3 regions of the Kitasatospora sp. NPDC058048 genome follow, and region 3 is predicted to be linked to each of the others. Evidence: riboswitches for the same ligand, from Rfam matches in the RefSeq annotation. Region 3 holds a riboswitch; each other region holds the start of a gene.

Region 1 (9,596 bases), on a different contig from region 3:
ATCGCGGCCGACACCCCGCCGAGGCCGGACCAGAGCCCGACCGCGGCCGAGCGGTCGTCGGGGTGGAAGACGGCCTGGAGCATGGCGAGCGAGCCGGGGGTGAGCAGCGCCCCGCCGATGCCCTGGACGGCGCGGGCGGCGATCAGCACGTGGATGTTCGGCGCCGCGGCGCAGGCCGCGGAGGCGATGGCGAACCAGACCACGCCGATCAGGAAGACCTTGCGCCGCCCGTACCGGTCGCCGAGCGCGCCGCCGAGCAGGATCAGGCCCGCCAGGGTGAGCAGATAGGCGTTCAGGGTCCATTGCAGGGACGCCAGGGAGGCGCCGAGGTCGGCGCCGATCCGGGGCAGGGCGACGTTCACCACGGTGCCGTCGAGCATCGCCATGCTGGAGCCGAGCACGGTCGCCAGTAGTACCCAGCGACCCTGCGCGGTGCCCAGGCGCAGGGTGCCGGCCTCGGAGGTGGCCACGGGCGAATCCTGCGCTGCCGGGGCGCACGTGACAAGGGTCACCGGTGGGTGTGTTGACGGTCGGCGGTGCGTGAACGGGTGGCTGCGGTCCGTCGCCGATCTCGGCGCAGGGTCGTGGATCAGTGGCGGGGGGTGAATGGGTTGTGTACGCACCGTGGGGTCCGGTCTGCGGAGGGTCACCGGAACGGGGGAGATGGTTGCCCTTTCAAAGATCGACATTGCTTCACCCGAACGGATGGGTTTTAGTTCAGCGACCGCCCGGCCAGTCCGGACGGATCCCCCGGGTGGAACGCCGAGTCCTGCCGCTGCCCGGTGGTTCGAAACGAACTCTGTACGGCAGGAGCGGGGGACCCACAGGTAAGTCGCCGGACCGGAGTTCGCGCCTCAGGGCGCGGGCGTCCAGGACCGGCTAGGGGTGAAGCCGCGCATGCGGCCGGGCAACTCCAGCCCGAACCCGACAGCTCACCTCGCAGGCGTCGGAGAGGAAAATTCCATGCCTGCTCAGGCTCGTCGTATCGCCCTGCCCCGCGCCGCCCGTATCGGCATCGCGACCGCCGTCACCGGTGTCTCCTTCGCCCTCCCGCTCGTCACCGCGGTGAGCGCCCAGGCCCACACCGTTCCGGCCGCCCCGGCCGCGCAGGCCCCCGCCTCCACGGACGCCAAGTCGGCCGCGCCGGCCGCTGCCCCGGCCGCCCCGGCCGCGCAGGAGAGCTACCGCGTCGTCAGCGGCGACACCCTGTCCAAGATCGCCGACGCCAAGAACGTCGAGGGCGGCTGGCACGCGCTGTACGAGCAGAACCGCTCGGTCGTCGGCGCCAACCCGAACCTGATCTTCCCGGGCCAGCAGCTCGCGCTGTCGGGCCACGCCGCCGCGCCGGCCGCCGACGCCGCCCCGGCCCAGCCGGCCGCCCCGGCGAAGCCCGCCCAGCCGGCCGCTCCGGCGACCCAGGCCGCCAAGCCGCAGGCCCAGGTCCAGGTGAAGACCGAGGCCGCCAAGCCCTCCGCCCAGCTCCAGACCCAGCTGCAGGTCGCCGCTCCGGCCCCGGTCGTGACCGCCACTCCGGTCGCCGCCGCCACCTCCGGCTTCGTCGCCCCGCTGGCCAACGCGAAGCTCGGCACCGCCTACGGCGTGGCCGGCTCGATGTGGGCCTCCGGCCACCACACCGGCCAGGACTTCGTCGCCTCCACCGGCACCCCGCTGCGCGCCGTCGCCAACGGCGTCGTGGTCAAGGCCGGCAACGGCGGCGCCTACGGCAACGAGGTCGAGATCAAGCTCGCCGACGGCCACTACGCCGAGTACGCGCACCTCTCCTCGATCGGCGTGAGGATCGGTCAGACCGTCACCGTCGGCCAGCAGATCGGCCTCTCCGGCGCCACCGGCAACGTGACCGGCCCGCACCTGCACTTCGAGATCCGCAACGGCTCGGAGTACGGCTCGGACATCAACCCGGTCGCCTACCTGCGCGCGCACGGCGTCGCGCTCTGACCCGGGGCCGCTGAGCCCCGAGGGTTTCTGAACCACCGCTGCTGCGGGGCGAATCGATCCTCCGGGATGGTCATGTCGGGTGACCGCTCGACCGGGTGATCGCCGCACGGCGGACATGGGCGCGGGACACGCCCAGGCCGGCCCGGCCGCACGAGGACCTCCTCGTACGGCCGGGCCGGCCGCTGCCGTTCCGGACCCGCCCGGTCGTGCCCGGTCGTGCCCCGCCCGTCCGGCGGTTCCGGGGCGCCGTTCGACCGGTCGAACGCGGCGTCAACCCGACCGCTCCGGCGGGCCGTCGGCCCGCTCGCGGGGCCGCTCCGGCGCGCCATGCTGTCGGACGGTCAGCGTCCGGCCGGTCCGGCGGTCGGGCGGGTCCGGGAGGCGAGGAGGCCGGATGGCGGTCCGGAGCGGGGACGTGGCGGGGGAGAGGGCCGGGCGGGAGCGGCCGGGGACGGGCGGCGTCGACCGGCTGAAGGCGGACTCGGTCGGCCTGGTCGGCGTGGTGTTCATGGCACTCGCCACCGCGGCCCCGATCACCGCGATGACGGGCAACCTGCCGATCATCGTCGGGCAGGGCAACGGCGCCGGCGCGCCCGCCGCGTACATCGTGGCGACCGTGGTGCTGACGGTGTTCTCGGTCGGCTACGTGGCGATGGCCCGGCACATCACCGCGGCCGGCGCGTTCTACGGCTACGTCTCGCACGGGCTGGGCCGGGTGGTCGGGATGGCCTCGGGGCTGCTCGCGGTGCTGGCGTACGTCGTCACCGAGGCCTCGGCCCTCGGCTTCTTCGCCTACTCGCTGCGCGGACTGGTCCGTTCGCAGCTGGGGGTGGACCTGGGCTGGGGTTGGTACGCGCTGTTCGGGGCGACGGTGATCGGGGTGACGGCCTGGTTCGACCTGCACCTGACGGCCAAGGTGCTCGGGGTGGCGCTGGTGCTGGAGATCGGGGTGCTGGGGGCGGTCTCGTTCGCGGTGCTGTTCTCCGGCGGCGGCCCGGACGGGATCGTGGTCGAGGCCGTGAACCCGCTGAACGCGCTGAGGGGGGTGGGGAGTTCGGGCGCGGCGGCGGCCGGGCTCGGCCTGTTCTTCGCGTTCTGGTCCTGGGTGGGATTCGAGTCCACCGCGATGTACGGCGAGGAGTCCCGCGACCCCAAGCGGGTGGTGCCGCGGGCGACCCTGGTGTCGGTGATCGGTGTCGGACTGCTCTACGTCTTCGTGTCCTGGATGATCGTGTCCGGCAACGGGGTCGGGCACGCGGTCGCGGTGGCGAGCGGCGCCGTGCCGGGCAAGGACGGCAACAGCCTGTTCTTCGACCCGCTCGGCGCGCACCTGGGGGCCTGGGCGGTGAAGGTGTTCCAATGGCTGGTCGTCACCGGCTCGTTCGCCTGCGCGATGGCCTTCCACCAGTGCGCGGCCCGGTACCTGTACGCGATCGGCCGGGAGGGGCTGCTGCACCCGGCGCTCGGCCGCACCCATGCGCGGCACGGTTCGCCGCACGTCGCCTCGGTGGTGCAGTCGGTGATCGCGGTGGGGCTGGTGGCGGGGTTCCTGGCGGCCGGGATGGACCCGTACGCGCACCTGTACACGCTGCTGGCGCTGCTCGGGACGATGGCGATCCTGGTCGTGCAGACGCTCTGCTCCTTCGCCGTGGTCGGGTACTTCCACGTGCGGGGGCGGCACCCGGAGACCGCGCACTGGTTCCGGACGCTGGTCGCACCGCTGGTGGGCGGGGTGGCGATGGCCGGGGTGGTGGTGCTGCTGGTGCTCAACAAGGACGCCGCGGCCGGGGCGGCGGCGCACACGCTGCTGTTCCGGCTGATCCCGTACCTGGTGATCGGGGTGTTCGCGGGCGGGGTCGGGCTGGCGCTGGCGGTGCGCCGTTGGCGGCCCGAGCTGTACGCGCGGATCGGGCGGGTGGTGCTGGAGGACGCGGTCGAGCGGTGACCGGGCGGGTGGTGCTGGGGGTGCGGTCGAGCGGTGACCGGCCGGCGCTCGCGGTGCGCCGGGTTCAGCGCCGGTGGACCGGCAGGCCGTACTGGGCGGCGGCCAGCAGCGCGTGCATCCGGTGGCCGAAGTCCTCGGTGTCCCGGGCCGGTTCGGGGAAGACCAGGCGGACATCGCGGTGGCCGTGCGGGTGGTCCAGGCGCAGCACCAGGCCGTAGCGGTCCAGGGCGAGCGGGCGGACCTCGGGGTCGTGGGTGAGCACGGCCGGGTCGAGCAGCCGGGTGAGGACGTCGAGCGCCTCGGCGTGGTCGTCGGCGAAGTGGGTGAGCAGCGCGGCCTCGTGCCGGGCCAGCGGGTCGGGGCCGGCGAGCGCGAGGTCGGCGGCGGTGATCGCGCCGGTGCCGTACGGGGTGGCGAGGACGGCGTGGGCGACGTCCACCCGCAGGTGCACGCCGAGGCCGTCGTCGGCGAGGTGGGCCAGGTGGAGCCGGCCGGCCAGGGTGAGGCGGGCGCGGACCCGGTCGCGGACGGCGACGGGGGCGATGTCGGTGACGTCGAGGACGACGGCGAGACCGTCGGCGGCGCCGATGGCGGCGGTGGTGAGCGGGTCGTCCAGGGCGGTGCGCAGGCGCAGCCGGGAGCCGTGCACGGAGACCGGGGTGTTCAGGTGGTGGTGCTCGCCGAGGGCGCGGACGGTGAGCGAGGAGGTCGTGCCGAGCAGGCTGTGGATCCGTTCGGCGGTGGTGGGCTCGGGGACCTCGGTGTCGCCGGTGGGCAGGCTCATGGACGGACCTCCAGTTAGTTAGGTGAGCCTAACCTAATGTGCGGGTGGGGGTGTGGCAAGCAGGCCGCCGGACGGGCGAGGGGCCCGGACGCGACTGCGGCGTCCGGGCCCCTCGGTGCGGCGGTGCGGCGGTGCGTCAGCCGATGACGGCCTGGGCGTCGATCTCGACCAGCATCGGCTCCTGCGGCAGCTCGACGAAGATGGTGGTGCGGCACGGCTTCACGCCGCCGGGCTTGATGTTCTCGTCGATGAACTCGGCGTAGACCTCGTTCATCAGCGGGAAGTCGGCGCGCTTGGTCAGGTAGACGCGGAACATCACCACATCCTCGACGGTGGCGCCGCCGGCCTCGACGATGGCCTTGACGTTCTCCAGGGTGCGGCGGGTCTGCGCCTTCACGTCGCCGTGGTGCAGGTACTCGCCGGTGGCGGGGTCCTGCGGGCCCTGGCCGGAGACCTGGAGGATCGGACCCTTGCGGACGCCCTGGGAGAACATCCAGGCGGGAGCGGGGGCGCCGTCGGTGCGGATCTCGGTCTTCTCGCCGTTCCGGAGGTGCTCGGAGGTCATGGGATTCGGATTCCTTAACTGTGTCGACGGTTCGTCAGTTGTGGTCGGGGCGGCCGCAGTCGGCCGAGACGGCGCGGGTGGTGGCGAGCAGCTGCGGGAGCAGGTCCAGCACCTGCTCGTACGGCAGGACGACGTCCGGGACGGAGATCGAGGCGGCGGCCACCACCCGGCCGCTGGCGTCCCGGACGGGCGCGGCCACGCAGTTGATGAAGGCCTCGTGCTCGGCGTGGTCCTGCGCCCAGCCCTGGGCGGCGACCTTCTCCAGCTCGGCGAGCAGCGCCTCGGGGGTGGTCAGGGTGCGCGCGGTGTGCGGGGTGAAGTCGATCCCGGCCACCACCCGGCGCCGCTCGGGCAGCGGCAGGTCGGCGAGCAGCACCTTGGAGACGGCGGCGCTGTGCAGGGCGGCGCGCAGGCCGATCCGGGAGTACATCCGCACCGGGTGGCGGGAGTCGAACTTGTCGATGTAGACCACTTCGCCGCCCTCGTAGGCGGCCAGGTGCACGGTCTGGCCGGTGGCGGCGTTCAGCTCGGCCAGGTGCGGGGCGGCGATCCGGCGCACGCCGCGCTGCTCCAGGGCCAGGCCGGAGAGTGCGAAGAGGCCGGCGCCCAGGTGGTAGCGGTAGCTCGCGTCGCGATAGACGAATCGTTCCTCTTCGAGACTCTGGAGCAGTCGGAGGACGGTCGTCTTGTGGACGCCGAGCACCTCGGCGAGCTGGTCGAGGGAACGCTCGCCCTCGCCGAGCTCGGCGAGGATGCGCAGGGCGCGGGTGACGGTCTGACTCATCGTGCTCCGCTTCGAGGGCCGGGGTTCCCGCTCATTGTGCCCGGGTCCGGTCGGCGGACGGTGGCGGTCCGGCGGACGGTGTGCGGTCGGCTGGACGCGCGCCGCCGGTGGGCAGGGCCGGGCCGGTGATGCCCTCCGCGGTGACCCGGGTGGCGGCCCACTGGGCGGGCGAGGCGTCGAGCAGCGCGGCCACCACGGCGGCGTCCGGCAGCTCGGCCTGGTCGCCGTGGGCGGTCAGCGCGCAGGCGGCGCTCAGGTGGCCGAGCCGCAGGCGGCGCCGCTGGTCCAGGCCCCGGACGGTGCCGGCCAGGTAGCCGGCCGCGAAGGCGTCGCCCGCGCCGGTCGCCTCGACCACCTCGACCGCGAGGGCCGGCTCGGTGACCGCCGTGCCGTCCCGTTCCAGGGCGGTCACCTGGCGGGCGGCGTCCTTGACCACGAGGGTGGCCGGGGCGGGGAAGCGGCGGCGCAGGGCGGCCGGGTCGCCGGTGCCGAAGGCGGCCTCGGCCTCGTCGGCGCCGAGCAGCAGCAGGTCGGCGGCGTCCAGCAGCGGCGGCAGCACGGCCGGGTCGCGCTCGCGCCAGAGCGAGGGGCGCCAGTTGAGGTCGAAGCTGACCAGGCGGTGCGGGCGGCGGTCGGCGAGCAGGGCGCGCAGCAGGGCGAGGCAGTCGTCGGAGAGCGCGGCGGTGATCCCGGACAGGTGCAGCAGCCGGGCGCCGGCCAGCAGGGCGGCGGCGGCCGGGTCGGCGAGCAGGTCGGGGGAGAGCGCGGCGGCCGCGGAGCCGCGCCGGTGGTAGTGCAGCCGGCTGCGGCCGGGCCCGAGGTCGTGGTGGTCGCCGGTGCTTCCGCCGACCTCCTTGAGGTAGAGGCCGGTCGGGCGGTGCGGGTCGACCGCGACCGCCGAGACGTCCACGCCGCGGGCGGCCACCTCGGCGAGCAGCCGGCGGCCGAAGCCGTCGTCGCCGACCCGGCTGATCCAGGCGGTCGGCACGCCGTGGGCGGCCAGCGCGCCCGCCACGTTGGACTCCGCTCCGCCGACCGAGAGCCGGAAGCTCTCCACCGACTCCAGCGGGCCCGGGCGGTCCGGCAGCAGGACGGCCATCGACTCGCCCACGCACACGGCCGTCGGGGGAGGGCCGGGGCGGGTCGGGCCCTGGGTGTCCTGTCGCGGCATGTGCGGGGCTCCTCGTCTGCGGCCGTTCCGTCGAGAGCGGGCCCACCGGGTCGACTCCGCTGCGTGTGAGCGTGTGAGTGCCGCCTCGTCCGAGAGCGCTCACGCGAGTTGACCCCGTTGACCGGGAGTCGGGTCCGTTGACCTTGATCCGGCGCCGATGCTAGAACCGTGTTGCCAGCATATGCAACCCTCGTTGCGCATGTTGCAACCTGTGCGGATGGAGGAACACGGTGGAGCAGACCTTCGCAAGCAGTGTCACCGGACCGGGCATCGCCCGTGGCGCGGTGGCCGCCCTGGCCGACGAACCGCTCGACTGGCGGTTCAAAGCCGCTCCACCGCAGTCGTGGGGCCGCAGCACCCGGGAATGGCTCGCCACCGGCCCCACCCTCTCCTCGCTCGGCACCCCGATGCTCACCCTCGACGGCGCCGCCGTCGACCACAACGTCCGCACCATGGCCGACTGGTGCTCCAAGGCGGGCGTCGCGCTCGCCCCGCACGGCAAGACCACCATGGCGCCCGCCCTCTGGCAGGCGCAGCTCGACGCCGGCAGCCACGGCATCACCCTCGCCAACCTGCCCCAGGTGCGGGTCGCCCGGGCCTTCGGGGTGCAGCGCATCCTGCTCGCCAACGCCCTGCTCGACCCGGCCGGCCTCGCCTGGCTCGCCGACGAACTCACCGCCGACCCGGACTTCGCCTTCCTGGCCTGGGTCGACTCCACCGAGAGCGTCCGGCTGATGGACGAGGCGCTGCGCGCCGCCGGCGCCGAGCGGCCGGTCGAGGTGCTGGTCGAGCTCGGCGGCCCCGGCGGACGGACCGGCGCCCGCGGCGTGGACGCCGCCGTCGAGGTCGCCGCCGCCGTGCTGCGCGCCCCCACCCTGCGCCTGGCGGGCGTCGGCGGGTACGAGGGCGCGATCGCGCACGACGCCTCGGCGGAGGGGCTGGCCGCCGTCCGCCGCTACCTGCGGGAGCTGGGCGACCTGCACGGCCGGTTGGCGAGCGCCTACCCGGACGGCACCCGGCCGGTGGTCTCGGCCGGCGGCAGCGCCTACTTCGACCTGGTGGTCGAGGAGCTGGCGGACCTGCCGGAGGCGTTCACGGTGCTGCGCTCGGGCGCGTACATCGCCCACGACGACGGCTTCTACCGCGGCATCTCGCCGCTCGCCCGGGACGGTGGGCGGACGCCGTTCCGCGGCGCGCTGCACGGCTGGGCCCGGGTGGTGTCCCGGCCCGAGCCGCAGCTCGCGCTGCTGGACGCCGGCAAGCGCGACCTGCCCTTCGACGAGGGCCTGCCCGAGCCGCAACGAGTGCGCGGCGGTGCGGAGTTGACCGGAACGGCGGCGCGGATCACCGCGCTCAACGACCAGCACGCCTTCCTGCGCGACGCGGGCGACCTCGCGCCGATCGGCGCGGTGCTGCGGCTGGGCGTCTCGCACCCGTGCACGGCCTTCGACAAGTGGACGGCGATCCCGGTGCTGGACTCCGCGGACGCGGCCGAGCCGAAGGTCACCGGCCTGGTCAGGACGTTCTTCTGATGCCCGGGGAGAGAACGGCCTCCGGGCGTGGGCGGGACGGCGGCGGCGCGACGGTCTTCCGGGGCGCCACCGTGGTGGACGGCACCGGCGCGGAGCGCTACCGGGCCGACGTCCGGATCGCCGACGGTCTGATCACCGAGATCGGCGAGGGCCTCGACGCGCCCGACCGGGTGGACGCCGACGGCCTGGTGCTGGCCCCCGGCTTCATCGACATGCACGCCCACTCCGACCTCGCCCTGCTGCTCGAACCCGAGCACCCGGCCAAGGTCACCCAGGGCGTCACCTGCGAGGTCCTCGGCCAGGACGGCCTGTCCTACGCCCCGGTGGACGACGTCACGCTGCCCGCGCTGCGCCGCCAGATAGCTGGCTGGAACGGCGATCCGGACGGCTTCGAATGGGACTGGCGGGACGTCGCCGGCTACCTGGACCGGATCGACCGCACCGGTACGGCCGTCAACGCCTGCTACCTCGTCCCGCACGGAACGCTGCGGATGCTCGCCATGGGCTGGGCCGACCGTCCGCCCACCCCGGGCGAACTCGACCGGATGCGGCAGGTGCTGGCGAAGAGCCTGCTGGACGGCGCGGTCGGCATGTCCAGCGGCCTCAGCTACACCCCCGGGATGTACGCCGACACCGCCGAGCTGATCGAGCTGTGCACCGTCGTCGCGGCCTACGGCGGCTTCCACGCCCCGCACCAACGCTCGTACGGCGCCGGGGCGTTGGAGGGCTACGCGGAGATGGTGGAGATCGCCCGGCGGAGCGGCTGCGCGCTGCACCTGACCCACGCCACGATGAACTTCGGGGTCAACCGGGGCCGGGCCGGCGAGCTGCTGGAGCTTCTCGACCGGGCGCTCGCCGA
Region 2 (9,596 bases), on a different contig from region 3:
ACGGCGATCGTCTGCGGGAGCGACATGATGGCGCTCGGGGCGATCCGGGCGGTGCGGCAGCGCGGGCTGTCGGTGCCGCAGGACGTGTCGGTGGTCGGCTTCGACGACTCGCCGCTGATCGCCTTCACCGAGCCGCCGTTGACCACGATCCGCCAGCCGGTCGAGGCGATGGCCACGGCGGCGGTGGACGCGCTGCTGGAGGAGGTCGGCGGAAACGCGGCCCAGCGCGGCGAGTTCATGTTCCAGCCGGAGCTGGTGATGCGCGGGTCCACCGGGGCCTGCGCGCGCTGAACCCCGGCCGTCACGGCCGACGGAAGGGCCCCGGAGGGCGGTTGCTCTCCGGGGCCCTTCGGCGTGCGTGCGGTCGGCCGCCCCGGGCCGTCGGGCGGTCAGCCCTCCTGGGCGGTGGGGCGGTCGACGGTCGGTCGGTGCCCGTCGGCCGCCTCGCCGGTACGGGTCTCGGTACGGCGGCCGCGGGCCAGGTAGTCGCGCAGGACCAGTTCGACGGCGTCCTGCGGGTTCTTGGTGCCGGAGAGCAACATCGCGTCGATCGCGAGGTTCGCGTCGAGGGTGACGGTGACCTGGGCCATGTGACTCCTCCTCGGGTGCAGAGCAGCAGCATGCCCGTTGGGGCGGGGAATCACCACGGGGATTCGCCATGGGGATTCAGCACGGGGCTTCGCCGCAGGGATTCGCCACGAGGTACGGCCGGAGGCATGCCGGAACCCCCGGGGAGGAGCGACCAGACTCTCCCCGGGGGCGTGGGCGGTCAGCGTTCGGATAACAGCTGACAGATGATGAAATCTGTTATCTGTTATCCGTCAGCTGTTATCCGTCGTCCGTCGTCCGTCGGCTGTTCGCCGTTCTCAGACCCGGCCGGCGAAGTCCGGGGCCCAGTTGGCGATGCTCTGCTCGCGGACGCCCGAGCTCGGGTTGGCGGCCTCGACGTACTTGCCGTTGCCGACGTAGATCGCGACGTGGTAGACGCCGGAGTCCTTGCCGTTGTTGGACCAGAACAGCAGGTCGCCCGGCTGGAGGCTGTCCAGCGAGACGTGGGTGCTGGCGGCGGCCTGGTCGGCGGCGACGCGCGGGACGGAGACGCCCGCGGCGCGCAGCGCGGCCTGGGTCAGGCCGGAGCAGTCCCAGCCACCGTTGCCGGTGCCGCCGTAGACGTACGCCTGACCGACCTTCGACTCGGCGAAGGAGACCGCGGCGGCCATGCTGCCGGTGGCGGCCGGAGCCTGGGTCTGGGCCGGAGCCTGGGTCTGCGGAGCGGGCTTGGCAGCCGGCTTGGTGGACGGCTTGGCGGCCGGGGTCTGGGCCTGCGCGGTCGGCTGGGCGTTCACGGCACCGCCGTTCGCGGACTGGCCGGACTTCTGCGAGCGGTCGAACCAGGTGAAGTCCGAGCCGGACTTGCCGGTGGCGGACTGGCCGGCCTGGGCCTGGCCGTTGCCGCCGAAGGACAGCTGCTGGCCCGGGTAGATGCTGTCCGGACCCTCGGTCAGGGTGCCGCGGTTGAGCTCGTACAGCCGCTGCCAGCCGCCCTGCACCTTGTGCTGGTCGGCGATCGCGGACAGCCAGTCGCCCTCGACCACGGTGTAGTCGCCGTTCTGGGCCTGCTGCTGGCGCTTCTGGACCCAGTCGCTCCGGTTTCCGGAGGCGGCGGAGTCGGTGCCGGCCTGCGTGCCGTCCTGGGCGGGCGCGGCGGGCTTGGCGGCCGGGGCCTGGGTCTGCGGAGCGGGCTTGGCGGCCGGGGCGGCCGGCTTGGCGCTCTGGGCGGGCTGCGCGGGCTTGGCGGCGGTCGAGCCGGCGGTGGAGCCCGCCGAGGTGTCGACGGCGGCCGCGGCGCCGCCCTTGGTGAGGCCGGCCTGGACCGAGCACACCGGCCAGGCGCCGGGGCCCTGCGAGGCGAGGACCTTCTCGGCGACGGCGATCTGCTGGTCCTTGGTGGCCAGGTCGGCGCGCGCCGCGAAGGCGCTGCCGCCGAAGGCGGACCAGGTGCTGGAGGTGAACTGGAGGCCGCCGTAGAAGCCGTTGCCCGTGTTGATGCTCCAGTTGCCGCCGCTCTCGCACTGGGCGACCTTGTCCCAGGTGGCGACGGTGGCGGCGGAGGCGGTGCCGGAGGCGATGCAGGGGACGGTGAGGCCGACGCCCGCGACGCCGAGGGCGGCGATCACGCGATGGGTGCGGCTGGACAGACGAGTGCCGTTGGTGGGCAGCATGAAGACGCGGTCCTCTCCCACGCCTGCGAGGTGAGCTGTCGGATTCGGGCTGGAGTTGCCCGGCCGCGCTGTGGGCGCGGCTTCACCCCTAGCCCTGGACCGTTCCGGAGATCGGTCCGGGGCGACTTACCTGTGGGTCCCCCGCTCCTGCCGTGGTGCGATTTCGCGCTGCCAGGACATCCGACGGCAGGACTCGGCGTCGCGGATGAACCGGGTTCGTGTGGTCACGAACGGGGAGCACGTTAATCAGACTTAAGTTCAAACTGCAAACGGCTGTGATGCGCATCACGGTTTAGTGGGAACTGCCAAAATTGCCGCTCTTCATGATCGTAAATGATCGTTTTCAGGCAACCCTGTTGCGGAAGCCCACAACTGGCAGCGCTTCAGAAGTGGTGTGACGGCGCGTCGAATCGCGGGCCGGAGCGCCCCGGCGGATGCTGCGGCGGCAGTGATGCGAGCGCCCGCGACCGCGTTTCCTATTTCCTTTCAAATAGGCCAGAACGGACATTCCACTTCATTGCCGTCCGACTTCCGCGGGACGGCCGTGGGCGGGCGGAGCAAAACCGAAGGGCCCGGAACGCATGCCGTTCCGGGCCCTTCGGTGCGCGCGAACCGGCGCGCGGCGTCGACTACCGCCCTGCGGGCTCCTGGGAGGCCGCGTGGGCGCCGCGGACGCCCTCCAGGGCCCCCTCGGCCTCGGCGGCGGCCGCGGCCTCCGCCTCGGCCCGTGCCAGGTCCTCCGGGGACGGCGCGGGCAGCGCCGCCAGGTAGGTGGAGGCGATCAGCTGGCCGACCGACGGGTACGAGCCCAGCGGCGCGGCCGACGGGCAGCCGGTCTCCTCGGCGGCGGTGGCGAGCAGTTCGGAGTCCGCCTCCGGGCCGATCACCAGCGGGGCCAGCGCCGGGCGCTGCGAGCCGGTGTCCCTGAGGTGGTTGACGGCCGCGGCCACCGAGCCGGGCACGTCGAGCGCGGCGGCGACGACCGGCACGGCCAGTCGGGCGGCCAGCAGCACGCCGGTGATACCGGCCGCCGCGGCCGCGTCCTCGCCGCCGACGGTGGTCAGCACCACGCCGTCCGCGGCGGTCGCGATGGCGAACAGCCGGGCGCGGTCGGCCCGGGCCAGCCCGGCCTCGGACAGCCGGACGTGCACGGCCTCGGCCAGCAGCGGGTGCGGGCCCAGCGGGTCGGTGACGGGCGCGCCGTACTCGGCGGCGAGCGCGTGAAGCTCGGTCAGGAAGGTGTGCGGGCCGGGCACCAGCGGCACCAGGACGGGCGTGGGCAGCCCGGCCTCGGCCGCCATGGCCAGCAGCTCGGCCACGGTGCGGTCCTCGCCGCCCGCGCCCTCGCCGCCGTTGCCGGGCAGGTAGCCGACCGCGGTCCGGACGCCGTTCTGCTCGGTGCGGACGATCGAGAGCAACTCCTCGACGACCGAGCGGGACTCGGGCCCGGCGGTCGCGGGCACGGCGAGCACCAGGGCCGGGGCGCCGGCCGGGATCTCGGGGCGCTCGGGACGACGGTGGCGCCCCCGCGCACGGGAGCCTGGAGTACGGACGGGCAGTGGCGCGCCCGGGATGGCTGCGGTGCTCATGCCGGAGATCGTAGGACATCTGCCCGTCCGGCTTGCAGTCGGCTGCCGGGTGGGTTTCACGCGGCAGCGGTCCGGAGCCCGGTGCGTCTCCGGCGCCGGTCCGGGCACTTTGCCTACAATCCGGACATTCCGCTCCCAATCCCCGCGCGACCGCCGGTGGTTGCCTCGACGTGACCCGAGGGGGCCGACGTTGCACCTGGGGCGCGTGAGATGTCTCACAGCATGAGGATGGTTTGACGGAGGGTCACGGGGGTGCGACTCCCGGCATTCGAAGATCAACATTCAGCGGGGAGGCGCTCACGGCCGGTTATCGCGCGCCCGACGATTCATCGGCTATGTCCGTTTACGTACCGTCAGGAGAAGGGTCCGTGAAGAGTTCGCGGCTGCGGGCAAAAGGCCACGTGCACCTGCAACGTCCCGTGCTGATGCACGTGCACTGCAGCTATCATCGCGTCAAGTGAGGCGTTGTGCCGGACCGGTACGGGGCCGGTCCGTTCGTTTCGACGGTGCCGGGGGCGCCGCGCTGGACGACAACTCCGGAAGCTCTTCGGGAGATTTCTATGCACGACTCGCAGGACACGCACGGCTCGTACGACACCTACAACGGGATGGCCGCCGCCGATCTCCAGGGGGTGGTCTGGCAGAAGAGCCGGCACAGCAACTCCCAGGGCAACTGCGTCGAGTTCGCGGCCCTGCCCGGCGGCGATGTGGCGATGCGCAACTCGCGGTTCCCGGACGGCCCGGCCCTCATCTACACCCGGGCCGAGATCGCTGCCCTGCTGCTGGGGGCCAAGGACGGGGAGTTCGACCACCTGGCGGTCTGACCGACCGCCGTGCTCCATCATCGGGGGGCCGTCGTGGGTGCCGACACCACGACGGCCTTTGTCTTTGTCTCCTCCGGGGACCTCCTCGCCGGCGGTCTCCGCTCCGGAGGCGTCCGCACCGGACCGGAAGTCCTCGGCGGTGCCGGGTGGAAGGGCCCGGGGTGTGGTCCTCCCGGGGCTTCCGTCGACCGGCCGTGCGCCGCCCGGCGCAGGGGCCGTCCTGGGCGCGCGGCCCGCTCGGGTCGGGGGCCCGGCCGGGGCGCACGGCCCGTCCTAGGCCGAGCGCCGATGCCGTCCGCCGATCTCGACGGGGCCGTCGAGCGGTGAGCGGCCGCCGAGTCCGGGGTGCCCGTCCAGCGGGGAGCCGACGATCGTCTCCGCCTCGAACATCGCCCAGACCACCTTGCCGCTGCCCAGCGGGTGCCAGCCCCAGGAGCGGCTGAACGACTCCACCAGGTGCAGCCCGCGGCCGGATTCGGCGACGAAGTCGGCCTCCCGTGCGATCGGGCCGATGCTGCTCGGATCGCTCACCGCGCAGACCACCTGGGGTGCGCGGTGCACCAGGCTTATTCGGATCGGGAGCCGGCCCTCCGGGGTCGGCTGTATGGGAAAGTCGTACTCGCCCTGGGTGCCGCCCGACGGGTCGGGCCGTGCGCCGATCGCATGCCGGAGCGCGTTGGTCACGAGTTCCGAGGCCACCAGCGCGACGTCGTCGAACAGCTCCGTCAGGCCCCAGTGCTGGAGCGTGCTCCGAGCGAAGTCGCGCGCGGTTCTGACGGCTTCGAAGCGAGGAGCGAGCGTACAGGTGACCACAAGGGGGTCAACCGCCAAAGCCGTACCGGTGCTCATGAAGAGCTCCTCCCATAAGGGGGCGGACACGGCTGGACCCGCCGGGGTCATGCCGGTCACCTCCGACTCGCTCGGCCGCTCGGCCGCCCCCTCGACCAGGCGCACGCGCACTCGAACGCCCGATGACGCGGGGGACGTCGTCGGGTCGGTGCACGGAGTCGCGCGTGGGGTCGACACGGAGCCCGCGGGATTGCCAGGGATGTGCAGGTGCACGTGCACCATGGTGGTGTGCGCTCACTGCAGATGCAAGAGTCGATTCACGTGCAGTCGCACTATTGGCATATGCAAGCGCCGGATGCACGTGCATCCTGGTGTGTGGAGTGCGGAACTGATAGGAACATCCGTCAGTATCGGCACCGTGAGCGCTCAACTGATGGCAGACTGTGCGCTGTTTGCCCTAGGTGGAGGTTTCGACCGCATGACCACAGTTCAGCCGGGCGGCGGCTCGATGGTCCGCCGGATCCTCCTCGGCTCGCAGCTGCGCCGCCTGCGTGAGGCGCGCGGCATCACCCGCGAGGACGCGGGCTACGCGATCCGGGCCTCCGAGTCCAAGATCAGCCGCATGGAACTCGGCCGCGTCAGCTTCAAGGAGCGCGACGTCGCCGACCTGCTCAGTCTGTACGGCGTGGACGACGGCATCGAGCGGGAAGCCCTGCTCGGCCTCGTCCGCGAGGCCAACAAGTCCGGCTGGTGGCACAGCTTCAACGACGTGCTGCCGGGCTGGTTCCAGACCTACGTCGGCCTGGAGGAGGCCGCCCAGCTGATCCGCACCTACGAGGTGCAGTTCATCCCCGGGCTGCTCCAGTCCGAGGAGTACGCACGGGCGGTTTTCGGACAGAGTCGGCCGGTCATCAGCGAGGAGGAGGTCGAGCGACGGGTCAGCCTGCGGCTGCGCCGCCAGAAGCTGCTGGCCGAGGGCGCCAGCCCGCGCCTGTGGGCCGTCATCGACGAGGCGGCGCTGCGCCGGCCGGTCGGCGGGCCCAAGGTGATGCGCGGTCAGGTGCAGTACCTGATCGACGTCGCCGAGCAGGCCAACGTGGTGATCCAGGTCATGCCGTTCCGGTTCGGCGCGCACGCGGGCGAGTCCGGGGCGTTCACGATCCTGCGCTTCCCGGAGCAGGACCTCGCGGACGTGGTCTACCTGGAGCAGCTCACCAGCGCGCTCTACCTGGACAAGCGCGACGACGTCGACGCCTACATCCAGGTCATGGAGCGGCTCTGCGTGGACAGCCTCACGCCGGAACGCACGGTGGACCTGCTCGCCTCGATCCTGAAGGAACGCTGAGCCGCTGCCGTCCGGGGCCTGTGAGCTCCCTCCCTCGCGAGGCCCCCCGGCAGCCGGTCACCAGGCCGCCCACCCGCCGTCAGCCGCGGGCCGGCGGCCGTTCGCGTTCCGGCGGGGACTGCTGCGGCGGGCGGCCCAGTTCCCAGGCCAGGCCGTAGCGGCCGAAGAGGTCGGCGCGGATCAGCGCCAGCGGGCTCTCGGCGCCCGGCAGCAGCACCCCGATGCAGCCGCCCATCAGCGCGCTGCGCAGTACCGCGTGCTCGGCGACCGGGTCGGGCGCGCCCCAGTCCCGCAGCAGTCCCTGGAGGATGGCGCCGAGCTGCTGCTGCTCCGGGTCCTGGACGAAGGCGCCGTTGTCCGGGTCGAGGATCAGCGCCAGGTGCGAGCGCATCACCCGGGGGTGGTCCATCGCCAGGCCGAGCACGGTGTCGATCGCCCCGGCCAGCCGCGCGTCGGGGGAGGACCCGGGGGCCAGTTCCGCCAGCGTGGCGGCCAGTGACTGGTGCATCATCCGGTGCGTCGCGGACTGCATGAGCAGCCGTTTGCCGTCGAAGTAGTACGAGAGCAGTCCGCGGGCGAGACCGGCCCGCTCGGCGATGTCCGTGAGCGTGGTGCCCGCGTATCCGCACTGGTCGACCAGCTCGACGGTGGCCCGCATGATCCGCCGGCGGGAGCGTTGCCGCATCTCCTCATTGACCGAATCCCCGCGAGGTGCCATCGTGTCTGCTCCGAACGTTCGTTGGCTCCGGGCCAATATACTTGTGGAGCCGACAGCCGCACCGGGGTACCGTGCCCCGGCGGGCACTGCCCGGGCGGCCGCCACGAAGACGGCCGGCTCCACCGACACGGGGGTTTGGTGGAGCCGGCGCCATGGCCCGACGGCGCGCAGGCCGGTCACGGGGGGTCCGGTTACGGGCGGGGTCCGGTCACGGGGGTCCGGGGGTCAGCGCCCGGTCAGGACGTCGGCCCGGGCCGCGGTCGACCCGACCGGCGGCTCGTCACGATCCGGCACGGGTGCGGGAACCGCCTTGCGACGCCGGTCCACCAGGGCGCCCGCCGTCGCGACCACCAGGCCGACCACCGCGACCACCGTGACGAACAGCAGCGCCGGCCGGTAGCCGTCCAGCTGGGCCTGCGGGCTGTCGCCGCCCGCGCTGCCGGCCGTGATCATCGCGGTCGCCCCGGCGAGGACCACCGCGGTGCCGACCTGGATCGCGGTGTTCACCAGTCCCGAGGCCAGGCCCTGCTCCTCGTCGCTCACGCCGTCGGTGGCGGCGATGTTCACCGAGGGGAAGGCGAACGCGAAGCCCACACCGAGCAGCAGCATCGAGGGCAGCACCAGGCCCGGGTACGAGCTGTGCTCGTCCAGCCGCAGGAACAGGGCGAAGGCGGCGACCAGTGAGGCCAGGCCGATCGGCAGCAGCCGCCCGGTGCCGAAGCGGTCCACGATCGGGCCCATGAACGGCGCCGAGAGCGCGATGAGGGCCGCGGCGGGCAGCAGTCCGAGCGCCATCTCCAGGGCCGACCAGCCGAGCAGGTGCTGGAGGTAGAGGGTGACCACGAACTGGAACCCGCCGTACGCGCCGGTCATCGCGAAGGCGACCACGTTCGCGCGGGCGACCGAGCCGTTGCGGAAGATGCCGAGCCGTACCAGTGGGTGCGCGGTGCGGCTCTCCACCCGCAGGAAAGCGGCGGCCAGCACGGCGACGACCAGCAGTGAGCCGAGGGTGCGCGGGCTCAGCCAGCCGGCGCCCTGGGCCTCGGTCACGGTGAAGACCAGCAGCATGACGGTCGCCGTGCCGGTGATCGCGCCGAGGACGTCGTAGCCGCCCTGGGCGCGCTCCTCGACCGGGCGGGGGAGCAGCCGGACGGCGAAGAGCAGGGCGAGCAGCGCGACCGGGACGGGCATCAGGAAGGTCCAGCGCCAGCCGACCGAGGTGAGCAGGCCGCTGAGCACCAGGCCGAGCGAGAAGCCGCTGGCGCCGCAGGTGGTGTAGATCGACAGCGCGCGGTTGCGGGCGGGGCCCTCCGCGAAGGTCGTGGTGATGATCGACAGGCCGGCCGGGGCGGTGAAGGCGGCGCTGACGCCCTTGAGGAAGCGGGCCGCGATCAGCAGGCCGCCGTCGTCGACCAGGCCGCCGACCAGCGATGCGGCGGCGAAGACGCCCAGGGCGACCAGGAACACCCGGCGGCGGCCGAGCAGGTCGGCGGCGCGCCCGCCGAGCAGCAGCAGGCCGCCGTAGCCGAGTACGTAGCCGGAGACCACCCACTGCAGGGTGGAGGTGGACAGGTGCAGGTCGGAGCCGATGGACGGAAGGGCGACGCCCACCATGGAGACATCCAGGGCGTCCAGGAACATGGCGGCGCAGAGCACGATCAGGGTGCCCCAGAGGCGGGGGGTCCAGTGCGGCCCGCTGGTTGACGGGGCGTCGGGTGACATGACGGTCGCGGTGGTCATGGGGAGGACAGTACATGCACATGCATTCAATGCAAATGAATTAAATGTGAACGCATTAATTGTCGATGCACGTGCTAGGGTGGCGGCGTGGCTGAACTCGACTCCCCGGCGGAGGCCGGTCTCGTCGCGCAGTGGCGCGAACTGCTGGCCCGGCATGCCGCCGCGGCCTGCGCCCTCGACCGCGAGCTGGGCGACCGGTACGGGCTGGGCATGAGCGAGTTCGAGGTGCTGGAGCGTCTCGTCGAGAACTGCGGGGGCGGTGGGGGCCAGTCGGTGCGGGTGAGCGAGCTGGCCCACACCGTCCATCTGAGCCAGAGCGCGCTCTCGCGGCTGATCGCCCGCCTGGAGAAGGCCGGACTGGTCACCCGG
Region 3 (9,596 bases):
GTGCGCCGGGTTTCTCGCGCGGGTCAGGGGTTGAGGCCGCGCTGCTGGAGCCAGGGCTCCGGGTCGACCGGGGCGCCGCCGCCGGGGCGGACCTCCATGTGCAGGTGCGGCCCGGTGACGTTGCCGGTCGCGCCGACCTTGCCGATCTGCTGGCCGGGGGCGACCTTGCCGGAGCCCTTGGTGATCGAGGAGAGGTGGCAGTACCAGATCTCGGTGCCGTCGGGCAGGGTCTCGACGATCCGGTAGCCGTACGAGCCGGCCCAGCCGGCCGAGGTGATGGTGCCCTGGCCGAGCGCGTAGACCGGGGTGCCGGTGTCGGCGGCGAAGTCCAGGCCGGTGTGCAGGTTGGCCCAGTAGCGGGCGCTCTGACCGTAGTGGGCGGAGAGCCGGTAGTCCTTCACCGGGAGGGTGAGGGCGGCGGCCTTGACCCGCTCGGCCTCCTCGGCGGCGCGCTTGGCCTCGGCCTCCTTGGCGACGGCCTTGGCCTCCGCCTCCTGCGCGGCCTGGAGCCGGGCGGTCTCCTCGGCGGCGGTGCGCTGGCTGTCGGCCTGGTGCTGGATGCGGGCGGCGAGCGCGAGTCCGGGGTCGGCGGAGAGGGCGACCGGGGTCTCGTCCGGGGCCTCGACGGCGGGGGCGGCGGCCGGGGTCGCCGAGGCGAAGCCGGTGGCGCCCAGGGTGGCGGCGACGGCGGTGACGCCGAGCAGTGGGGAGGCTCCGCGGGTCTGACGCGGCATCCGGTGGCGGTTGGTCTCGACCTCCGCGGGGAAGTCCTCCGGGCCGAAGGCCTCGGGGCCGTCCGTGCCGGGGTGGTCGAGGAGCTGGGTACCGGCTGCGAAGCCGGCCGGGTGTGCCGGGGTGTGCGTCGACGCCACGGAGGCGCGCTCCTTTCCTTCCTTCGCGCCTACCGGGTTAGCTGACGGGTTCGGAGCAGGAAGGTCTCCTACGGCTGGGCCGGAGCCCCGCCGATTCACCCCAAGGAACGTGGTTCCCCGGCTCCCTGACCTGCCCGGAGGCGGGTCGGCGGGATTAGGCGACGGCGCACGGTGCCGTCTGGGTACGGCGTTGACAACCGCGCTGCGTTATCAAACGTTAATCCTAGGAGGCTCTGATTCCAAGCCATCCGTTCGGAGCAGCCTAGGGCAAAGTGATCGGACGTCAACGAACGACACCGGCGAACACCTCCCTCGCGCACGGCCCCATCTGAGTACTCCTACTCATGTGCGCCCCGTCCGGGCGGCCACATCCTGGCGCCATGAGCACATCGATGCAGACCCGCACCACGGCCGCGTACCACATCCAGGCCGTCCTCTCCTTCGCCCTGTCGGGCGTCGCCCTCGCCGTCGGGATCGCCTACCTGCCGGTCGGCGGATGGACCAGGGCCTTCCTCGGGATCGGCCTCCTCTACACCGTCACCTCGGCGTTCACGCTGGCGAAGGTGATCCGGGACCGGCAGGAGTCCAACGAGATGGTCACCCGGGTGGACCAGGCCAGGCTGGAGAAGCTGCTCAGCGAGCACGACCCGTTCAAGGTGGAGGGAGTCTGATCGCCTCTTCCACCCCTTCCGCTCCTTCCGCTCCATCCCTCACCCGGCCGTTCGCTTGACAGCTAAGGCTATTAGCCTTAGCTTTATGGCTATCGGCCCGCACGCCGATGCCCCGCACCGGCGGCCCGAGGAGGACCCCCATGAACGGCACCATCACCCCGAGCACCCAGTACCTGACCGTTCCCGGCGGCCGGATCGCCTTCGACGACACCCGGCAGGGCGACGGCACCCCCGTCGTCCTGCTCCCGGGCATGCTCGACAGCCGGGCCGCCTACCGGCACCTGCGCCCGCTGCTCGTCGCCGCCGGCCACCGCGTCGTCACCGTGGACCTGCGGGGCTTCGGCGAGTCCTCCGTCGAGTGGGACGACTACGGCCCGGCCGCCATCGCCGGCGACGTCCTCGCCCTGCTCGACCACCTCGGCATCGAGCGCGCCGTCCTCGCCGGGAACTCCTACACCGGGGCGACCGTCGTCAGGGCCGCCGGGGACGCGCCCGAGCGGGTCGCCGGGATCGTCCTGCTCAACGCCTTCGTCGAGAACCCGCCGCCGGGCGCCCTGATGCGCGGCGCCATGGGCCTGATGGGCGCCGCCCTCGTCCACTGGCCGGCCTCCTGGGGCTTCTACCTGCGCCGGATGGCCTTCCCGGGTGCCAAGCCCGCCGACTTCGACGCGTACGTGGACGGACTGGTCGCCGCGCTGCGCACCCCGGGGCGGAAGACCGCCACCCGCGGGTACGTCCACGGCGACTCGGCGCCGGTCGGCTGGACGGCCGCGGTGCGGTGCCCGGCGCTGGTGGTCATGGGCAGCAAGGACCCCGACTTCCCGAAGCCGGAGCTCGTCGCCGACCGGCAGGCCGCCGCGCTCGGCGCGCGCAAGGTGATGATCGAGGGGTCCGGGCACTACCCGATGGCCGACAACCCGACGGCCACCGCCGACGCCCTGCTGCCGTTCCTCGCCGAGCTCGGCTGAGCCCCGCCCGTCCCCACCGCCCGCTCCTGCCCGAACCCGCCCGATCCACCCGACGTCATCCGTACGGAGAGCCCGAACCCATGCCCCGCGTAGGACTGACCCCCGACCAGGTCGTCGACCACGCCCTCGCCCTCATCGACGAGCAGGGCTCCGAGGCCCTCACGCTGGCCTCCGTCGCCGCCCGGGCGGGGGTCGCCACTCCCTCGCTGTACAAGCACGTCAGCGGCGGCCTCGCCGAACTGCGGCTGCTGATCGCCGTACGGGTCACCGGGGACCTGGCCGACCGGCTGGCCGAGGCGGCCGTCGGGCGCAGCGGGGACGATGCCGTCGCCGCCGTGCTGCGCGCCTACCACGCGTACGCCACCGCGCACCCGCACCGCTACAACGCCCTCCCCCAGGCCCCGCAGCCCGACGACGACCTGGCCCGCGCGGGCGCCCGGCTCGTCGGCGTGATCATCGCCGTCCTGCGGGAGTACGGCCTCGACGGTTCCGAGGCGATCCACGCCGCCCGCACCGTCCGCTCCCTCGCCCACGGCTTCGCCTCCCTCACCACCGCCGGCGGCTTCCGGCTGGCCGAGGACCTCGCCACCACCCACGACCGCCTCATCACCACCCTCACCACCGGCCTCCGCGCCTGGCCCGCGTAGGAGGCCGGCCCGCACGGACCGGAGGGCGGCACCGCCCGCGCGCGGACAGCCCGGCCGGACCGGCTTCCCGCGCCGGGCCGCGCCCGGACAGCCGCCGGCGCGGACGGCCACCTCTCCGGTGCCGGTGCCGGTGCCGATGCCGATGCCGGTGCCGGTGCGACGGCCCGGTCCCCGTTCACCTCTTGAGGAACCATTCACCGCTTGGGGAAATGGGGTATTAAGGGTCAGTGCCCCTGGAGCCCGCCGACAGTCCGACCGCGCGCAGTGCGATGCGCTGCGTGCGCCTGCTGCTCGGCTGCACCAGCGCCGCCGAGCTGCTCGGCACCGTACTGGCCGAGGGCCCGAGCTGGATCACCGGCGAGGGGTCCGCGCTGTACCTGCTGGACTCCACCGGGATGCTCCGGCTGACCGCCTCGCACGGGCTGCCGGACTGGGCGCACGAGCGCTACGGCGTGGTCGATCCGGCCGGGGAGCTGCCCGCCGCGATGGCCCTGCGGCTGCGCCGCCCGTACCTGCTCAGCCCCGAGCACACCAGCGTCGACTACCCGAACGCGAACGCCGGTCTGGGCACCGGGATGGTCGCCGTGATCGCCCTGCCGATGGTCGTGGACGAGCGGCCGATCGGGGTGCTCGCCCTCGCGCTGGCCCACCGGGGCACCGTCCCGCGCCGCGACCTGGACGTCCTGGAGACCGTCGCCGAGGCCTGCGCCCACCGGCTCTCGCACCTGCTGGACCACGCCGACGCCCATCTGCCGCACGGCACCCGCGCACCCTACGGCGTCCGGTTGCCCGAGGGTCCGCGGGCGGCGGACGGCCACCCGGCCGGGCCGGCCCACCCGCTGCTGTCGCTGGCGGTGCGGGCCGCCGGGCACGGCGCCTTCGAGCGCGACCTGGTCACCGGCGAGAGCTACTGGGACGCCGAGGCGTTCCGGGTGACCGGCCGCCCGGCCGCCCCGGACGGCGCCGCCCCCGAGCTGGACCGGCTGGTCCACCCGGAGGACCTGCCGGACGTGCAGGCCGCGCTCGCCGAGGCGCTGGCCACCGGGGGCCGCTACCGGATCGGCTACCGGGTGCTGCGGCCCGGCGGCCGGCCCGCCCGGGTCGAGGAGTCCGGCGAGGTGATGCTGGACGTGCACGGGCGGCCGGTGCGGATCGCCGGGCTGCTGGCCGAGGCCGGCTACCGGGAGCAGCCGCCGGCCGAGGAGCGGAACTCCCCGGCCGCCGCCCGGACGGCACTGCTGCTGACGCTCACCCGGGCGCTGTCCCGGGCGGTGACCGTCCGGGACGTCACCACGGCCGTCACCGACGTCGCCCGTCCGGCGCTCGGCGCCGCCGGCATCGTCCTGGACCTGGTGGACGCGGGCCGGCTGCTGCCCGTCTCGCACACCGTGTACGGGGGCCCGCGCCGCACCGAACTCACCCGGCTGGCGGACCTGTCCGAGGGCGTGATGCAGCGGTCGCTGGCCCGCTCCGCCCCGCTGTTCAGCGAACCCTCGGCGGCCCGTTCCCGGCGCGATCCGCTCGCCCCGGCCGCCTGGGCGGTGCTGCCGCTGGTCGCCTCCGGGCAGCAGGTGGGCTCCTGCCTGATCACCTTCGCCGCCGAGCGGGTGTTCAGCCGCGAGGACCGGACCCTGTACTCGGCCTTCGCCGGCATCCTGGCGCAGTCCCTGGAGCGGGCCCGGCTGTACGACACCCACCACCACCGGGCCTCCGAGCTGCAGCGGGCGATGCTCCCGCGCACCCTGCCCCGGCTGTCCGGGATCGCCACTGCCGCCCGCTACCTGCCGAGCACCGAGGGCATGCAGATCGGTGGCGACTGGTACGACCTGCTGCGTCTGCCGGAGGGCCGGATCGGGCTGGTGATCGGCGACGTCCAGGGCCACAACGCCGAGGCCACCGCGGTGATGGGCCAACTGCGCAGCGGGCTGCGGGCGTACGCGACGGACGGGCACGACCCGGCCGCCACCCTGACCCGCACCAGCCGGCTGCTGGCCGAGCTGGACACCGAGCTGTTCGCGACCTGCCTCTACCTGACCCTGGATCCGGCGGACGGCGCGCTGACCGCCGCCCGGGCCGGGCACCCGGCGCCGGTGCGGATCACCGCCGACGCCGCGGCCGTCGAGCTGGAGCTGCCGGGCGGGCCGCCGCTGGGGGTGGACCCGGAGCAGCCGTACCCGCTGGCGGTGGAGCGGCTGGCGGTCGGGGAGACGCTGCTGGCGTACACCGACGGGCTGGTCGAGGACCGCGAGGAGGACTACGACGAGTCGGTGCAGCGGATGCTCGGCGGGCTCGAACTGTGGGCGCGGCAGACGGGTCCGGGGCGGATCGGCCCGGCACCGGCGCTGGAGCGGCTGGCCGATCTGCTCACCCTGAACGTGACCGAGCGGCGGTCCCGGCCGGACGACGTGGCTCTGCTGCTCCTGCACCGGACGACGCCCCTTCCGTAACACCGTGCACACGGGCCCCACACATCGCGGAACGCGATCCGGCCGTCGGGCTCGATTCCGGCGTTCCCACCGGTGCCGGCCGGGCTGCTCCCCTGGCTCGTCAGGCGCAGGGATCGGGGTCGAACGAGTGCCGATTGGCGCCGAATTGACTCGATATTGACGAGATCCGGTCACTTGGCGAGATCCGTTCACACCTTCGTAGGATCATCACCCTAGAATTCGCGGCGTGACGATGACTCAGTGGTCCGTAACGGCAACCGGCGTACTCGCCGTCCTCGCCCTCGTGGCCACCGCGCGGTACCGCGCCGTGTCCGTCACCCAGCGCCGCCGCGCCGACCGGCTGCACGGCGAACTCGCCGCCCTCCAGGAGCAACTGGCCGCCGAACTCTCCCGCCGCGGCGAGGACCTCGCCGCCGTCCAGCAGGAGCAGGAACACACCGCCTCCACCCAGCGGGCCTTCCTCAGCGTCGCCCGCCGGATCCTGGTGATGGCCCACGACCAGCAGGCGCTGCTGGACGAGATGGAGCGCACCCACGACGACCCGGCCCTGCTGGAGGGCCTGCTCAAGGCCGACCACGCCGCCGCCCAACAGGCCCGGCTGGCCCAGACCCTGGCCGTGCTGTGCGGCGCGCGGGCCGGACGGCACTGGCCGGAACCGGTCCCCCTGGAGGACGTCGTCCGCGGCGCCCAGTCGCGCATCCTGCCGTTCCAGCGCGTGGTGGTGCGCAGCCGGACCGAGACCGCGGTGGTCGGCGCCGCCGCCGAGGCGCTGATCCACGCGATCGCCGAACTGCTGGACAACGCCACCCGCTACTCCCCGCCCAGCACCCAGGTGTTCGTCACCCTGATGCCGGTGCACAACGGCGCCGTCATCGAGATCGACGACGGCGGCGTCGGCATGCCGGAACAGGCCGTGGTCAAGGCCGCGGCCGCACTGGCCGGCGGCAGCACCCTGGAGGTCTCCCGGCTGGGCGAGGTCCCGCAACTGGGCCTGGCCGCGGTCGGCCGGCTCGCCGAGCAGTACGGCTTCCGGGTCACGCTCAGCTCGGCGCCCTCGCCGTACGGCGGCGTGCGCGTGGTCCTGCTGCTGCCCAACGCGCTGCTCACCGAGCCGCTGCCGCCCACCGTCCCCGGCCTCGGGCCGGACGACCGGGCGTTCAACCCCGGCCCCCGACCGGCCTCCCCCGTCGGTCACCCCCTGCTGGAGACCCCGCCGTCCGGCCGGCACGCCGCCACCGGCGACACCCCGCCCCCGCTGCCCCGCCGGAGCCACCGGCGCGGCCGCACGGGCCGCCCCGCCCAGCACGCCGCTCCCCCACCGCAGCCCGCGCCGCCCTACCGCTCGGCCCGGGACGCGCAGGCGTTCATGGCGATGTTCCAGGCCGGGACCGCCAGCGGCCGTACCGCCGCCCGGGCCCAGGCCCAGTCCGACCCTTCCCTTCCCGCTTCCCCCCGACTTCCCCAGCGCTCCGGAGAGTTCCATGACCACCACCCCTGATCTCGGCTGGCTGCTCGCCGACATCATCGCCGTCCCGCAGGTCCAGCACGCCGTCGTCGTCTCCAACGACGGCCTGGAGATCGGCCGCAGCGCCGGCATCGCCCGCGACGACGCCGAACGGCTCGCCGCCGCCTGCTCCGGACTGCAGTCGCTGGCCCGCGGCGTCGCGACGGGCTTCGGCGGGCCGGGCAGCGCCACCCGCCAGATCATCATCGAGTACGGCGGCGGCTACCTCTTCGTCGTCGCCGCCGGGGCCGGCGCGCACCTGGCCGTGGTGACCAGCGAGGCGGTCGACGCCGGCCTGGTCGCCTACCAGATGCAGGTCCTGGTCGAGCGGATCGGCACCCACCTCACCAGCCCGCCGCGCGTCGACCACGCGGCGGGGGGCCACCGGTGAGCGGCCCGGTCCGGCCGTACGTCATCACCGGTGGGCGCAGCCGCTCCACCCGGGCCGAGCTGGCCCTGGAGAGCCTGGTCAGCGCGTTACCCGACCCGCCGGACCTGCCCGAGCACCCGCTGCTGAACCGCGAGCACCGGCGCATCCTCGACCTCTGCCACAGCCTGCTGTCCATCGCCGAGGTGGCGGCCCACCTGGGGCTGCCGCTCGGCGTCGTCAAGGTGCTGGTCGGAGACCTGTGGGACCTCGGCGCCGTGCAGGTGCTCCCGCCCGTCCCGCAGGCCGAACGCCTGCCCGCAACCCTCCTGGAGGAGGTGCTCGTTGGCCTCCGCCAACTCCGCTGAAGCCGTCCCCGACGCCCCGGACGCAACCGACGCGGCCGGTGCCGCCGACGGACCGCAGTACCTGCCCTCCTCGGTGCAGGGCGCGGTCAAGATCCTGGTCACCGGTCCGTTCGGGGTGGGCAAGACCACCCTGGTCGGCTCGCTGAGCGAGATCACCCCGCTGCGCACCGAGGAGACCATGACCGCCGCCAGCGCGGGCATCGACGACCTCACCGGGCGCCCCGGCAAGACCACCACCACGGTGGCGCTGGACTTCGGCCGGATCACGCTCAACTCGCGGCTCGCGCTGTACCTGTTCGGCACGCCCGGGCAGCAGCGGTTCTGGCCGCTCTGGGACGACCTGTCGCGCGGCGCGCTCGGCGCCATCGCCATGGTCGACCTGCGCCGCCCGGACGAGAGCTTCGACGTGCTCGGCCGGCTGGAGGAGCAGCGCATCCCGTTCGCGGTCGCGGTCAACACCTTCCCGGACACCCCGGGTTACCCGGAGGAGGAACTGCGCTCGGCGCTGGACCTGCTGCCGGAGGTGCCGATCCTGCACTGCGACGCACGCGACCGCCGGCAGTCCTACGACCTGCTGATCGACTTCGTCGACCACCTGCACCGCAGCTCGATCCTGGAGCTCCAGGGATGACCACCCCCGAACCCCCCGGCGCCGCCGGGTGCCCGGTCGCCCACGGCACCGGCCTGCCCGGCGGACTGCCCGTGGGCGTCCCGCTGACGCCGCTGTACGGCCCGGCCGTCGCCGAGGACCCGCACGGCCTGTACGCCCGGCTGCGCGAGCGCTACGGGCCGGTCGCCCCCATCGAGCTGGAGCCCGGGGTCGAGGCCTGGCTCGTCCTCGGCTACGCCGAGCTGCTCGAACTCACCCGCAACGAGGCGCTGTTCTCCAAGGACTCGCGCCGCTGGCGGGTGCCCGCCGAGGGCCGGCTGGCGGCCGACTCCCGGCTGCTGCCGATGACCTCCTGGCGGCCCACCCTGCTCAACCTGGACGGCGCCGAGCACCAGCGGCTGCGCTGCGCCGTCTCGGACACCCTCGCCCAGATCGACCACCGCCAGCTGCGCGGCACCACCGAGGCCGCCGCCAACGGGCTGATCGACGGCTGGGGCCCGGACGGCACCGCCGACCTGGTCGCCCAGTACGCGCGCCGGCTGCCGCTGCTGGTCTTCACCCAGCTGCTCGGCCTGCCCGCCGACGCCGGCCCGCACCTCATCCGGCTGATCCACCACATCGCCGACAGCGGCGCCGAATCGGTGCGCGCCAACCAGGAGTTCCAGGCGGTCCTGGTCGACCTGGTGCGGCGCCGCCGGGCCACGCCCAGCGCCGACCTCACCTCCTGGCTGCTGGCCCACCCGGCCGCGCTGACCGACGAGGAGGCGGTGCACCACCTGGTGGTGATGATGGTCGCCGGGAACGAGACCACCATCTGCTGGACCGGGAACACCCTGCGGCTGCTGCTCACCGACCGGCGCTTCCGGGCCACCCTCACCGGCGGACGGCTGACCGTCTCCGACGCGCTGGAGGAGGTGCTCTGGCGCGACCCGCCGACGCAGAACTTCCCCGGCCGCTGGGCCACCGGCGACACCGTGCTCGGCGGCCAGTACATCAGCGCCGGCGACATGCTCGTCCTCGGCCTGGCCGCGGCCAACGCCGACCCGGCCGCGCAGGGCGTGTCCGCCGCCGCCCAGGGCTCGCTCGGCGGCAACCGGGCGCACCTGGCGTGGGGCGCGGGCCGGCACGTCTGCCCGGCCCAG

What was found. A riboswitch is a leader RNA that binds a small molecule or an ion and turns the genes downstream of it on or off. The one in region 3 is predicted to bind cyclic di-AMP.
Region 1: another riboswitch for cyclic di-AMP. It lies ahead of ACFVVA_RS11605 (peptidoglycan DD-metalloendopeptidase family protein); the one in region 3 lies ahead of ACFVVA_RS30350 (M23 family metallopeptidase).
Region 2: another riboswitch for cyclic di-AMP. It lies ahead of ACFVVA_RS03715 (transglycosylase family protein); the one in region 3 lies ahead of ACFVVA_RS30350 (M23 family metallopeptidase).

Annotation. Positions count from the first base shown of each region.
Region 1 covers NZ_JBHVRT010000008.1:242,127-251,722, reverse strand. The annotation lists gene ACFVVA_RS11610 (MFS transporter) at 1-470, opposite strand, end outside; cyclic di-AMP (ydaO/yuaA leader) riboswitch at 761-961, shown strand; gene ACFVVA_RS11605 (peptidoglycan DD-metalloendopeptidase family protein) at 964-1,956, shown strand; gene ACFVVA_RS11600 (APC family permease) at 2,351-3,901, shown strand; gene ACFVVA_RS11595 (DUF2470 domain-containing protein) at 3,966-4,685, opposite strand; gene ACFVVA_RS11590 (RidA family protein) at 4,822-5,250, opposite strand; gene ACFVVA_RS11585 (IclR family transcriptional regulator) at 5,285-6,034, opposite strand; gene ACFVVA_RS11580 (sugar kinase) at 6,066-7,205, opposite strand; gene ACFVVA_RS11575 (amino acid deaminase) at 7,436-8,737, shown strand; gene ACFVVA_RS11570 (amidohydrolase family protein) at 8,737-9,596, shown strand, end outside.
Region 2 covers NZ_JBHVRT010000002.1:383,651-393,246, forward strand. The annotation lists gene ACFVVA_RS03705 (LacI family DNA-binding transcriptional regulator) at 1-291, shown strand, start outside; gene ACFVVA_RS03710 (hypothetical protein) at 390-590, opposite strand; gene ACFVVA_RS03715 (transglycosylase family protein) at 867-2,243, opposite strand; cyclic di-AMP (ydaO/yuaA leader) riboswitch at 2,230-2,400, opposite strand; gene ACFVVA_RS03720 (hypothetical protein) at 2,852-3,811, opposite strand; gene ACFVVA_RS03725 (DUF397 domain-containing protein) at 4,372-4,635, shown strand; gene ACFVVA_RS03730 (ATP-binding protein) at 4,909-5,484, opposite strand; gene ACFVVA_RS03735 (helix-turn-helix domain-containing protein) at 5,903-6,769, shown strand; gene ACFVVA_RS03740 (TetR/AcrR family transcriptional regulator) at 6,849-7,454, opposite strand; gene ACFVVA_RS03745 (MFS transporter) at 7,713-9,227, opposite strand; gene ACFVVA_RS03750 (MarR family winged helix-turn-helix transcriptional regulator) at 9,315-9,596, shown strand, end outside.
Region 3 covers NZ_JBHVRT010000034.1:99,253-108,848, reverse strand. The annotation lists gene ACFVVA_RS30350 (M23 family metallopeptidase) at 24-872, opposite strand; cyclic di-AMP (ydaO/yuaA leader) riboswitch at 885-1,043, opposite strand; gene ACFVVA_RS30345 (YiaA/YiaB family inner membrane protein) at 1,253-1,543, shown strand; gene ACFVVA_RS30340 (alpha/beta fold hydrolase) at 1,684-2,511, shown strand; gene ACFVVA_RS30335 (TetR/AcrR family transcriptional regulator) at 2,592-3,158, shown strand; gene ACFVVA_RS30330 (SpoIIE family protein phosphatase) at 3,386-5,605, shown strand; gene ACFVVA_RS30325 (sensor histidine kinase) at 5,838-7,103, shown strand; gene ACFVVA_RS30320 (roadblock/LC7 domain-containing protein) at 7,087-7,500, shown strand; gene ACFVVA_RS30315 (DUF742 domain-containing protein) at 7,497-7,844, shown strand; gene ACFVVA_RS30310 (ATP/GTP-binding protein) at 7,822-8,475, shown strand; gene ACFVVA_RS30305 (cytochrome P450) at 8,472-9,596, shown strand, end outside.